DNA from 3 places in the Lysinibacillus sp. CNPSo 3705 genome. Region 1 is predicted to be linked to each of the others. Evidence: riboswitches for the same ligand, from Rfam matches in the RefSeq annotation. Region 1 holds a riboswitch; each other region holds the start of a gene.
What was found. A riboswitch is a leader RNA that binds a small molecule or an ion and turns the genes downstream of it on or off. The one in region 1 is predicted to bind S-adenosylmethionine.
Positions count from the first base shown of each region.

Region 2: another riboswitch for S-adenosylmethionine. It lies ahead of PVA17_RS02045 (cyclase family protein); the one in region 1 lies ahead of PVA17_RS13345 (bifunctional homocysteine S-methyltransferase/methylenetetrahydrofolate reductase).
Region 3: another riboswitch for S-adenosylmethionine. It lies ahead of metK (methionine adenosyltransferase); the one in region 1 lies ahead of PVA17_RS13345 (bifunctional homocysteine S-methyltransferase/methylenetetrahydrofolate reductase).

Region 1 is NZ_JAQZSD010000028.1:32,500-36,634, forward strand. Features, by position in the region: gene metH (methionine synthase) at 1-134, opposite strand, end outside; gene PVA17_RS13345 (bifunctional homocysteine S-methyltransferase/methylenetetrahydrofolate reductase) at 127-1,974, opposite strand; SAM riboswitch class I at 2,281-2,379, opposite strand; gene PVA17_RS13350 (protoporphyrinogen oxidase) at 2,505-3,893, opposite strand; gene PVA17_RS13355 (globin-coupled sensor protein) at 4,130-4,135, opposite strand, start outside.
Region 2 is NZ_JAQZSD010000003.1:81,794-85,928, forward strand. Features, by position in the region: gene PVA17_RS02035 (Cof-type HAD-IIB family hydrolase) at 266-1,039, shown strand; gene PVA17_RS02040 (DedA family protein) at 1,225-1,821, shown strand; gene PVA17_RS02045 (cyclase family protein) at 1,919-2,656, opposite strand; SAM riboswitch class I at 2,751-2,859, opposite strand; gene PVA17_RS02050 (YuzC family spore coat inner layer protein) at 3,008-3,418, opposite strand; gene PVA17_RS02055 (MFS transporter) at 3,626-4,135, opposite strand, start outside.
Region 3 is NZ_JAQZSD010000031.1:26,353-30,487, forward strand. Features, by position in the region: gene pckA (phosphoenolpyruvate carboxykinase (ATP)) at 1-855, opposite strand, end outside; SAM riboswitch class I at 1,490-1,609, shown strand; gene metK (methionine adenosyltransferase) at 1,903-3,099, shown strand; gene PVA17_RS14165 (gamma carbonic anhydrase) at 3,276-3,794, opposite strand; gene PVA17_RS14170 (alpha/beta hydrolase) at 3,931-4,135, shown strand, end outside.

The DNA.
Region 1 (4,135 bases):
TCATTACAGCCATCATATTCCTCGCCGCCAAAATCCTCTGCCGATAAATTTTCATTTTGTAGCATTGTTCCCATTGCGCCATCAAGAATTAATATTCGTTTCTCTAGTTGCTCTTCAATCATGTGCTTAGCCATTTATACTTACCCCTTTTTTCTGTTCATCCAATTGCTCAATAACTTTCATTAATTCTAGCGTCATATCATAGCGTAAAAATGGTGTGATGAGGTAAATACCATTGAAATATTCCGCTGCTACTTCTACTAATTCTTTAGCAATTGCAATGCCTTCTATTGTTGCGAGTTCCTTATCATCACCACAAGCCTTCATACGTGCTAACGCTTCATCAGATAGTTTGATGCCTGGTACTTCATGATGTAAGAACTCCGCACTTTTATAGCTCGTTACTGGCATAATACCAATATAAATTGGCGTATCTAAATGCTTTGTCGCCTCGTAAATTTCCACGATTTTTTCCTTTGTATAAACAGGCTGTGAAATAAAATAATCTGCCCCATGTTCAATTTTCTTTTCTAATCGAGAGACAGCGCGTTCTAGTACACGGACATTAGGATTAAATGCAGCCGCTACAGAGAAATTTGCCTTTTTACGAAGCGGTTTCCCTGAGAACGAAACACCTTCATTTAACTGTTTTATTAATTGGATTAGCTCCATTGACGATACGTCGTAAACGCTAGTTGCTCCTGGGAAATCGCCTACCTTTGTCGGATCTCCAGTAACCGCTAAAACATCATGAATTCCTAGTGCATTTAATCCCATTAAATGTGATTGAAGACCAATTAGATTTCGATCTCGACATGTTATATGGGTTAACGGGCGTACCCCGTGCGTTTCTTTCAGTAAGGCACCCATTGCGACATTACTAATCCTTGGAGAAGCAAGTGAATTATCTGCCATCATGACTACATCCGCACCCGCCTCATATATTTTCTTTGCCCCTTTAATAAAGCCTTCTATTTCTAAATGTCTTGGTGTATCTAACTCCACAATAACCGAGCGTTCACGTTTTACTTTTTCATGTAATGGCTCATAATTTGCTGGCTCTGCCTCACGCACAATCTCTATTTTTTCTGGCTTTGTATACTTTTCCTCAACCGGGGATAGCTCCTCTAAATACTTTTTCGCTGCAGCAATATGCTTTGGTGTCGTACCACAACAGCCACCAATTAAACGAACCCCTTGATCACGAAGCTCTACAGCTGCTCGACCAAAATAATCAGCTTCCGACTCATAAACGACACGCCCATCCTCTAAATCAAGAAGAGAGGCATTCGGGTACGCTGACATAAATGCTTGCTCAGGAAGCTCTACCCCTTCAAATGCTTGGATAGTATGGTGAGGACCTAAACGACAGTTAACACCTACGATATCAGCACCTAACGCTTCAAGTTCATGTAAGGCGTGATTTAAGCTCATTCCATTTTGTAATATTCCGGGTTCGTGCATAGAAACTTGAGCGATAATCGGTAATGTCGTTTTTGCTCGTAGCATTGATAAAGTCGCTGTTAGCTCTTCAAAATCATAATAGGTTTCAAGTAAAATGCCATCTGGATTTCCTGCAAGTAAAACCGTTGCCTGCTCATCTATAGTTGCTAAAATTTCCTCTAACGTTGCATCACTTTTTCGAATACCACGGATTCCCCCAATAGTACCCAAAACAAATTGCCCTCCATCCGCTGCTGCACGTTTTGCAATCGTTATAGCAGCTTCATTATATTGCTGTACACGAGATTCTAATCCATAGCGGGCTAATTTTATGGCATTAGCTCCGTAAGTATTGGTCTGAATAATATCGGCACCAGCAGCTATATATTCTCTATGAATCTTTTCAATTAGTTCCGGTCTCTGTACATTCATTTCCTCATGACAGTACTCCAAGCCATAGCCGTATAAAACTGTACCAATTGCACCATCTGCTGTAAGAACATGCGTTTTTAACCTTTCAAGCAATCCCATAAAACTAACCTCTCTTTCTTTTTCTATCAATTATGCCTCGGCATAAATTCGTTCTGAATCGGCTTTGTGCTTAGACCTGCACGCTGCAGGTTAGTTAGCCTACTATCCGCTAAGAACTCCTTGCCAATTCTGTGACATCCGCCGAAGGCTTTAGGTCAACACTCAGTCGTTGCCACAGGACGTGGCGTCCTTAGACTGAGTTCCTCTATTTCGGCGGATGTTTGGACTTTCCACCGAAAAAAGTTAAAATAAAAAAAGCCTTCTTTCACAAAAAAAGAAGGCTTTTACGTTTCGTAATTGTTTTCCTTCTCATCTTCGACACATGGTCTTCTGGATTTAGCACCTGACAATAAGTTGGTTGCTGAAGCTTCATAGGGCCAGTCCCTCTGCTTCTCTTGATAAGAATTTAGTATGAATTTTTTAAATAATTAAAAGAATCATATCGTTTACGAACGATTGAGTCAAGACTATTTCACTGAACAAAGGATAATTTTTACGAAATTCACAAAATTTCGATTTATATTAAACAATTATGATAGTTTTTCTACAAGTTCCTCACCAATTTTTTTACCATTTTGAATACACGCACCTATGCCTACTCCAAAATAAGAGCATCCTGCTATTGATAAATTTGGATAGTTTTTCTCGAGCTCTTGTAAGAGACCTTGCAACGCTTCACGGTGTGCCAAGTCGTACTTCGGCATCTGGTCGATCCATTTCGTCACGTTAATAACAGTTGGTTTTTCCTCAATCCCCAAGCTTTTTCTTACGTCCTCTAGAGCTACAACCGCTAATTCTTCATCTGACATTATACGCAATTTCTCATACACAGGGTTAATGCTCTTATAAAAAAGTCGTACAAGTAATTTTCCTTCTGCTGAAGTGTGTTTCCACTTGCGGCTTGTCCACGTTGCTGCATTACAGATAACATCCGAATTATGTGACACAATATAGCCTGTTCCATCTGCAGGTAATCTATTATCGGGAACATCAAATCCTAAATAAATCGTAATGGCGGATGCAGTATTAAATTGTTCAAAATAGCCGTTCAAAGAGTCATCCTGTAATAAGCTTTGTACCGCTTCATTTGGCAGTGCCAATACAACATGATTTGCTTCAATCATTTTACCGTTTGCTAACGTAACAGCGTATAAATTCTCCTGCTTTTTAACACTAGTAGTAGCAATCCCTTTTATAATTTCTACATCCGTCAATGTTTCTTCAAGTCGATCAATTAGTGACGATAAACCATTTTTAAATGAAATAAATTTTTTATTGGCGGCTTTCACAAATTGTTCTCTGTTTGCATCGAAACCTTTAATAATACTACCGTAATCGTTTTTGTAATCGATTAAATACGGTAAAGTAGAAGCAATTGAAAGTTGATTTAAATCTCCAGAATATACACCTGCTAGTACCGGTGCTATTTGGTTTTGAACAAGCTCTTCACCTAAATAATACGTTAAAAATTCCCCAATCGAGCTTTCCTTTGTAAACCTTTCATTCGGCATTGTTAAATCCTTTAACGCTTCTTTTTTACCTTCCTCTGATACAAGCGTGCTTTCCTCAAGAGATTGTAAGCTCATAGGAATACCGAATGTTGAGTCTGCTGGGATGGCATGTAGTTCATTATTTGTGTAAATATACGAAATACCTGTTTCGTTATATACAAGATTTTGTGCAAAATTCAGTTCCTCTACTAACTCCATGACACCTTTATGACGCGCTACAATAGAATCTGCTCCAGTTTCCATGATGAATCCTTGTTCATATGCAGAATGCAGCTTGCCACCAAGATATGTATTTTTTTCAACAAGCACAAGTTTTACATTTAAGTTTTTCTCCTGAACTTGGCGTTGTAAATAATGCATCGTACACAATCCCGTAATTCCGCCACCTAATACAACAACTGTTTTCATATTAACCGCCCCTATTTTTAGTTCTTTATTTAGTATAAACTTTTTTTATCGAAAATTACGTTAAACCCTTTACAAATTTAGCAAAAATGGAGCTATCCAGCATATTGGACAGCTCCAGTTTTTCATCATATATTCGCTAGAGGCTTTTACCTTCATTACAGAAATTATCTATTAACAGTTGATATAGTGTTATTTGTGCCCTAAAGTATGTATCAACGATTTTTTCCCTTTTCTCTTCATTC
Region 2 (4,135 bases), on a different contig from region 1:
TGTGTAGATAATAATGCCTATTTGGATAGTTCTTCATGTAAAATGACAAGTATATTGATTAGGGAAATATAGGATTTTATTAAGTGACAAAGCGGAGTCACCTAGGCACTCGTCTGTAGTGGAAAATGACATTTAAATGAAGGTAATCGGAGTGGGGTTGGGCGATTTCTTGGAGATTATCGTCACAGGTATTACCCCAAATTGGGTCATGTTATAGTGAGGTTCCCTGATCGATATACTTAATAAAATCAGCAAGGAGAGAACGATGGATTATAAAATTGTATTCTTTGACGTAGATGGAACGCTTGTAAATTATGAAGATGGTCGTATTGAAGAAAGCACAATGATCGCTATTGAGCAATTAAAAAATAATGGAATTCATATTGTGGCTGCTACAGGAAGACCTTTATCAATGTGCCAAGGTTTAAGAAGCATAGGTATAGATACGTTTATTACCGCTAATGGTGCCTATGTTAAGCATCAAGATCTAGTAATACATAAAATTCCTATTGCCAAGGAAATTGTCCACGCAGTTAAGGCTTTTGCTGAAAACAATAAACAAAGTCTTTCGTTTTTTACAGAACAATTATCGATGAATAACGTCCAAGAACAAGAGACATTAAAAGCCATGCAAGAAACATTATCATTGCAAGAATTTCCCGTTATTAATGAAGATATTTTAACGCAAGAGGTTTACTTAATGTGTTTGTATGGCAACGAGGAAATTGAGAAAAGGTATACTTTAAAATTCCCGCATTTATTATTTAAGAGGTGGCACCCTTACATTACAAATGTATTGCAACATGATGTTTCCAAATCAATTGCTGTGCAGGCTGTACTAGATTATTTTGACTTGAGTCCTGAGGAAGCACTTGCTTTTGGTGATGGAGATAATGATATCGACATGCTAGAGCAGGTTGGCTTTGGTATTGCAATGGGCAACGGTAGTGAAGCATTAAAAAGTGTCGCTAATTATGTAACGAAAAAATCAACAGAAGATGGTATTCATTATGCTCTACGTAAGCTGCAAATAATTTAATTATTTGAAAGTAAAATATGAATCAACCAGTCACTAAGAAAAAACTATATTTTTTTACGATACAACATGGATGAATGTTTTCATGGAGAAAATGTATTTAATCCATAATACTCATAATGTTGTCTCCTTTGAGTTATTATAAAGCTAACTATTAAAAATCATTACGCTTTAGATGGGGTGGATTTATGGCGCATCACGTACAATCTCTTATTGAACATTATGGATATTTTGGCATTATTCTTATCCTAATTGGGGGAATTGTCGGTCTGCCACTTCCTGATGAAATATTTTTGACATATGTAGGGTATAGCGTATATCGTGAAACTCTTGCACATATTCCAGCTTTAATCAGCGCTATGATAGGCGCGGCAGGGGGAATTACCCTGAGCTACTATATAGGCTATAAATTCGGGCTACCTTTATTACGAAAATACGGTTCGAAAGTCCATATTACAGAACAGAAAATTGATTTTACTAGAAAATTATTTGAAAAAATTGGACCAATATTATTATTAATAGGGTATTTTATCCCTGGAGTTCGTCATCTTACTGCATATATTGCAGCTATTAATAATTATCCTTATAAAAAATTTGCTTTCTTTGCTTATATGGGAGCAGCTTTATGGACATTTACTTTTATCACTTTAGGGAAGATACTTGGAGAGAAATGGCATTATGTTGAGCTATATTTATCCCGTTACAGTATTTATGTTATAGTATTGTTCATCATCATTATGTTCATCATTTATGTTGTTTTCAAAAGAAAGAATGCATCTAAATAAATTCAATAGTACAGAGCCGATTCCGGACTTAATTATGCGGATGATAATGGATGAAAGGTCTAATTCAATATTTATTGAATCAGACCTTTTTGCTATATTACGGTAATATTGCAAAGGAACGGACAGGGAATCCAGATGCTTTTTCAGGCTTTGGCACGATATTGAATATAGCAGCGCCCTTTGGAGGTAGCTTATCTAAATTTGTCATAAGCTCAATTTGATAAGTATCTTGCTCTAGCACAAAATATTCGCCGTCTAATTTTCCATTTCTACGGAAATCTGCTGCTGAATCTGTATCAAAAGTTTCGTGGCCAATAGCTCTTACTTGTCGTTCGTTGAATAAAAATTGTAATGCTTCTAATCCCCAGCCAGGAATATGATTATTGCCATCAGCGTCTTTGTTGCTGAAAGATTCTTTATCTGGCCAACGTTTACTCCAATCGGTACGGAACGCAACAAAGGTACCGGCTTCAATTTCCCCATGTTCAGCTTCAAAGTCAAGAATATCTTGAATACTTAACGTGTAGTCGTTATTTACTGCGGCTTCCTTCGATTTATCAATAACGATGAGTGGTAGTACTAGTTCTTTTAGCTCCAATTCCTCTAGATAGCGTGTATCTCGTACAAAATGGATAGGTGGGTCGATATGTGTTCCGTATTGCCCTGGGAAAGTGAATTGCTGTGCAAAGAAGCCATCCTCATGTGAAAATAATGTTTCAAATTTAGCATCAGCAAACATAAAGAAATGTGGAGAATTTGGACCAAATGTATGCGTTAAGTCTACCCATTTTTTTGATTTCAATAGTTGAATTGCTTGTAAAAGTTCGTTTGTCATAATAGTTCCCTGCTTTCTTTTAATTAGAATGGAAAAATAAAAAAGAGCCCTCCTTGAAGAAGAGGACTCTTGTGCAAAGCAACTAAAGTAAGTCTTCTCATCTTTCAAGGCAGAATTTTGCCAATTGGAATTAGCACCATACCTCTATAGGGCTGGTTGCTGAGACTTCATAGGGCCAATCCCTCCGTCTCTCTTGATAAGAAAAAATGCGATATAAGAATTTTCAGAAATAATGTGTACAAACACTTTAGCATATTTTTTTATAGTTTACAAGCTTGATAGGGATACAAGGTTAAAATTCATAAAGATGCTAAAGGTAAAAAAAGAGGCCCTCTTCAAAGGGCCAACTCTTCACCAACCTAAAATTAGTGTTAGCTTACAACAGCTACTTTCCGTAAATGTTATACGAAATCCATCTGGTGTATAGGTAGTATCGAATTTTACAGTAATGCCTGTTGAAGCAATTAACTTTTCAACTTCTGTTTTATTTGATTGTTGTGCTGCGTTCATAAGATCATGTGCAAATTGCTCAGATTCATCAATTTTATCCGTAAGTAATTGTGCTTGCTGCATAATAACCTTAATCCGATTCGCGGAAGTCTTTAATTTCTTTGTATTGACGATTGGAAATGGACTTCTATTCATTGGGGGTGTCGGCATTGCTAGATGATGGGAAGGGTGTTGATTTGTTGGTTGATTTGCCATTACCCATGCCGGATAGTAATGAGGATAGACAAAAAACGGATAAGGATTGTAATACAACTAAATTCCTCCTATCCTATAGCTGATACAGTATCTTATGTACAATATAGACTTTCTGTGTTAACAGCTGATGCTTTCAAGCCCTTTTGGGAATTGGTTCACGGCATTAGAATTTTTTAAGGCTTATTTCGACGATACGTTCCTTAACAAAAAGGAAGCCTTGTGTATGGTTAAGGCTTCCTTTCGTTATTGTTATTCTAGGGAAATCTATTGTTTATTTCTATCGAAGTGTAACGTTAGGAAGGTAGTAACTGCAGCAATCATCACCATTACGAATCCATATATAGGGGTATGAGCTAATGATTGGAGGTTAACAATCATTCCTCCAATGTATGATCCTAGAAAAATACCAATGTTAAAGGCCGAAATATTTAATGCTGAAGCCATTGAAATAGCCGATGGTGTATATTTTTCTGAAAGCTGAACGGCATAAAGCTGTAATCCTGGTACATTCATAAACATAAATAGCCCCATCATAAAGACCATTATTAATCCTATGATGGATGATTCTAAAAAGAAGTTGATGCCGAGTAGTGCTATTGCTAATCCTATAAAGATCATAAAGATAGAGCGTAAAGGGTTATTATTCGCAAAATGACCACCTAATGTATTACCAATGGCAACACAAATACCGTATACAACTAAGATCACGACAATTGCCTTTGGTGAGTAGCCCATATACTGCTCTAAAATAGGAGAAACATAGGTGTATACGAC
Region 3 (4,135 bases), on a different contig from region 1:
GATTTCTGGTTCTTTTTCAGCAGAAAGGTTAATTGTTTTTGCATAGCAACCGCCCTCAATGTTGAATACACCGTTATCAGACCAACCGTGTTCATCGTCACCAATAAGCTTACGGTCAGGATCAGCTGATAAAGTTGTTTTACCAGTACCAGATAAACCGAAGAATAATGCAACATCTCCAGCTTCACCAACGTTTGCTGAGCAGTGCATTGAAAGGATGCCTTGCTGTGGTAACAAGTAGTTCATAATACCGAAAATAGATTTTTTGATTTCACCAGCGTATTCAGTACCACCGATTAGGATAATTTTCTTTTCAAGTGATACAATGATGAATGTTTCAGAAGCAGTACCATCAATAGCAGGATCTGCTTTAAAGTTAGGAGCTGAGATAACTGTGAAGTCAGCAACATGAGAAGCCAATTCTTCTGCAGTTGGACGGATAAATAATTGATGAGCGAAAAGATTGTGCCAAGCGTATTCATTGATTACTTGGATGCTTAATTGTGAATCTTTGTCAGCACCAGCAAAGCCTTTGAATACGAATAATTCGTCACGTTCTTTTAAATATTTTACTACTTTTACATATAAGTTATCGAACACTTCAGAAGAAATTGGTCGGTTAACTTTTCCCCAGTCAATTTTATCCTTTGTGCTCTCTTCTTCTACCGTATATTTATCTTTAGGTGAACGACCAGTGTATTTGCCAGTTTCTGCACGAACTGCGCCATCTACTGTTAACATAGCTTCACCACGAGATGTTGCTTTTTCAGCTAATTGTGGTACTGAAAGTTGAACATTAATGTTACCGCCGTTTAATAATTCCTTCAGTTCGTTTGCAATTTCTACTGAATTCATCGATTAAATACCATCCTTTTTTATAGTATTCCCTTGAGTCTGAGGGAGATTTTCTTAATTTCAAAAATAGTATAACACAATTGCTTAAATAATCTATACTAATTCAGAAATTATTTTTCAGATTTTATTACTTTTCAAGAAAACGACAAAAAGTAAATTGATTCGTTTTGATAATGCTTTTTACCCTATTTATAAGTGATCACACATTCACTTTCGACACAGCAAAATTGTGTTTGGAAGCTTAGCTGACATGGGGTTCGCACAGGATGTGAAGTTTTAGCTTGTTTTTGTAGTTGGAGCGTGTCTTCGACTAAAAAGGGGCTACAATCATTTTCATCCACCACATGTTCTGTAGCTAACGCCTTGCTTTTGCTACAAAATGTACTGTAAAGGGTTACACATATGTTAACACATGATGTGAGGTGGAGAGTAGGGATTATTTTGTTTTAATTTACAGCATAAGGAAAATTCTTTGCTGGATAAAGCCCATACTTTCTTTATAAGAATACAATCAATTATGCCACAGCATAATTTCGACCAGAGACTTTAAATGGTTTTCGCATAAAAGCTGGAAGAAGATAAAAATATTTGACAATGTTCGACCATTTACGTATTATGAGATATTGAACGGATACTCTTATCCCGAGCTGGTGGAGGGTCAGGCCCTGTGAAACCCGGCAACCTGCATGAACTATTTCACGACATGCGCTGGTGCCAATCTGATGCAAGGGGAAACTCCCTTGAACGATAAGAGTGAAAGGTTACGAAGTCATTATTCCTTTCCTCATGTTAAGTAAGCGTGAGAAAAGGATTTTTTTATTGTTTTAAACGAATTAAAGGTAAGTATACAGTCCTTTCCTTATTATAATGACGGATCTTTCGAAAATCCTCGTGTTAAAAGCAGCAGCAGCTGTTTAGTTGTGCGAAAGTGCAACGACAGCAACAACGGCTTGAGAGTTCAATCCTTATGGGCGAACTTGACATGGGTAATGAGTACCGTATTAATTCGCAAATATTATTTGTAAAAGTAATTAGGAGGAAAATCAAATGACAAACCGTCGACTGTTTACATCAGAGAGTGTAACAGAAGGACATCCAGACAAAATTTGTGACCAAATCTCGGATGCCATTTTAGATGCTATTTTAGCAGAAGATCCAAACGCACGTGTAGCGTGTGAAACAACAGTAACAACAGGCTTAGCGTTAGTAGCAGGAGAAATTACTACTTCTACATATGTAGATATTAAAGGTATCGTTCGTGATACTGTAGCAGAAATCGGTTATACACGTGGGAAGTATGGCTTTGATGCTGAAAACCTAGCAGTACTTGTTGCGATTGGCGAGCAATCACCTGATATTGCCCAAGGCGTTGACCAAGCATTAGAGGCGCGTGAAGGCTCTATGACAGACGCTGACATTGAAGCAATTGGTGCAGGTGACCAAGGTTTAATGTTCGGTTATGCATGTAACGAAACGCCAGAGCTTATGCCATTACCAATTAGTTTGGCGCATAAATTAGCTCGTCGTTTAACGGAAGTACGTAAATCTGGTGAATTAGCATATTTACGCCCAGATGGAAAAACGCAAGTAACGGTTGAATATGATGAAAACAATGTACCAGTACGCGTTGATACGATTGTAATTTCAACACAGCATGATGAAGAAGCTACACTTGAGCAAATTCAAGCAGACTTAAAAGAATTCGTTATTGCTCCAGTTGTTCCAAGTGAATTACTAGATGCCGATACTAAATATTTCATCAACCCAACTGGCCGATTCGTAATTGGTGGTCCTAAAGGGGATGCTGGTTTAACTGGACGTAAAATCATCGTTGATACATACGGTGGCTATGCACGTCATGGTGGAGGTGCTTTCTCAGGTAAGGACGCAACTAAGGTAGACCGTTCAGCGGCATATGCAGCACGCTATGTGGCGAAAAATATCGTAGCTGCTGGTTTAGCTGATCGAGCTGAAGTACAACTTGCTTATGCGATTGGTGTTGCTCAACCTGTATCTATTGCTGTTGATACATTTGGGACAGGAAAAGTTACAGAAAGTGAAATTGTAAAATGGGTACGCGAGCTATTTGATTTACGCCCAGCGGGGATTATTAAAATGCTTAACCTTCGTCGTCCTATTTATAAGCAAACTGCCGCATATGGTCACTTTGGTCGTACAGATTTAAATGTACCTTGGGAACAAACAGACAAAGCTGACGCATTAAAAGAAAAAGCAGGTTTATAAACTATTCAGCTAAAGCGATGAAGTGTTTGGAAAAATATTTTAAAATACTATTACAGAAAGGGGCTCAATATTCTTATAGCCCCTTTCACTGTTTTTAACGAAAAAAAAAGCTCCTAATCATAATCATGGAGGGCTTGGTTACCCAAGAAAACGTGAGCTGCTTTGATTTAGTTAAGTTAATCTTTTGGTTGAAGAGATTTATAGTATTGACCCTTTTCTACATATTCACGTATGATGCGTTCCATATCTTCTTTATCTTCATCATTTAATTCTCTTACAACCTTTGCAGGACGGCCAAGTGCTAAGCTATTTGGAGGAATTACTTTACCTGGAGGAACTAGACTACCCGCCCCAATGAATGCACCCTCTCCAATCTCCGCTCCGTCTAATACTATAGAGCCCATACCTATTAAGGCTTTTTTTCGAATCGTACAGCTATGTAAAGTTACTTGATGTCCTACTGTTACTTCATCTTCAATAATGAGTGGATATTTGGGACTTTGATGTAAGCAACAGAGGTCTTGAATACTAACTCTTTTTCCTATAATTGTTGGTGATACATCTCCTCGAATAACTGTGTTAAACCAAATGGTTGTTTCAGCACCTATTGTAACGTCGCCAGTAACTGTTGCATAATCAGCAATGAAAACAGAAGGATCGATATTGGGTTTTTTACCTTTAAATGGATAGATCATGAGTATCGCCTCTTTTCTTTCTATGATGTAATATTATCGTATCAAATACGCAACATGATGGAAATATAAAATTAAAATGATCTAGATATTCCGATATAATCATTGTGTAATTATTTTTTTAGGAGGACTATGTGAAATGTGGAAATGGGAAGCTGATGGACAAGCAAAGGCTGTGGTTGCTATTCTTCATGGTGCATATGAAAATCACCGTTGGTATGCATGGCTTATAGAAAAACTTAGATTGGAAGGCTTCCACATAGTCATGGGGGATTTACCTAATCATGGAGTAAATGTAGGATATTCAAAAATTCACGATGAAGATTTTAAAGAATACAACAAAT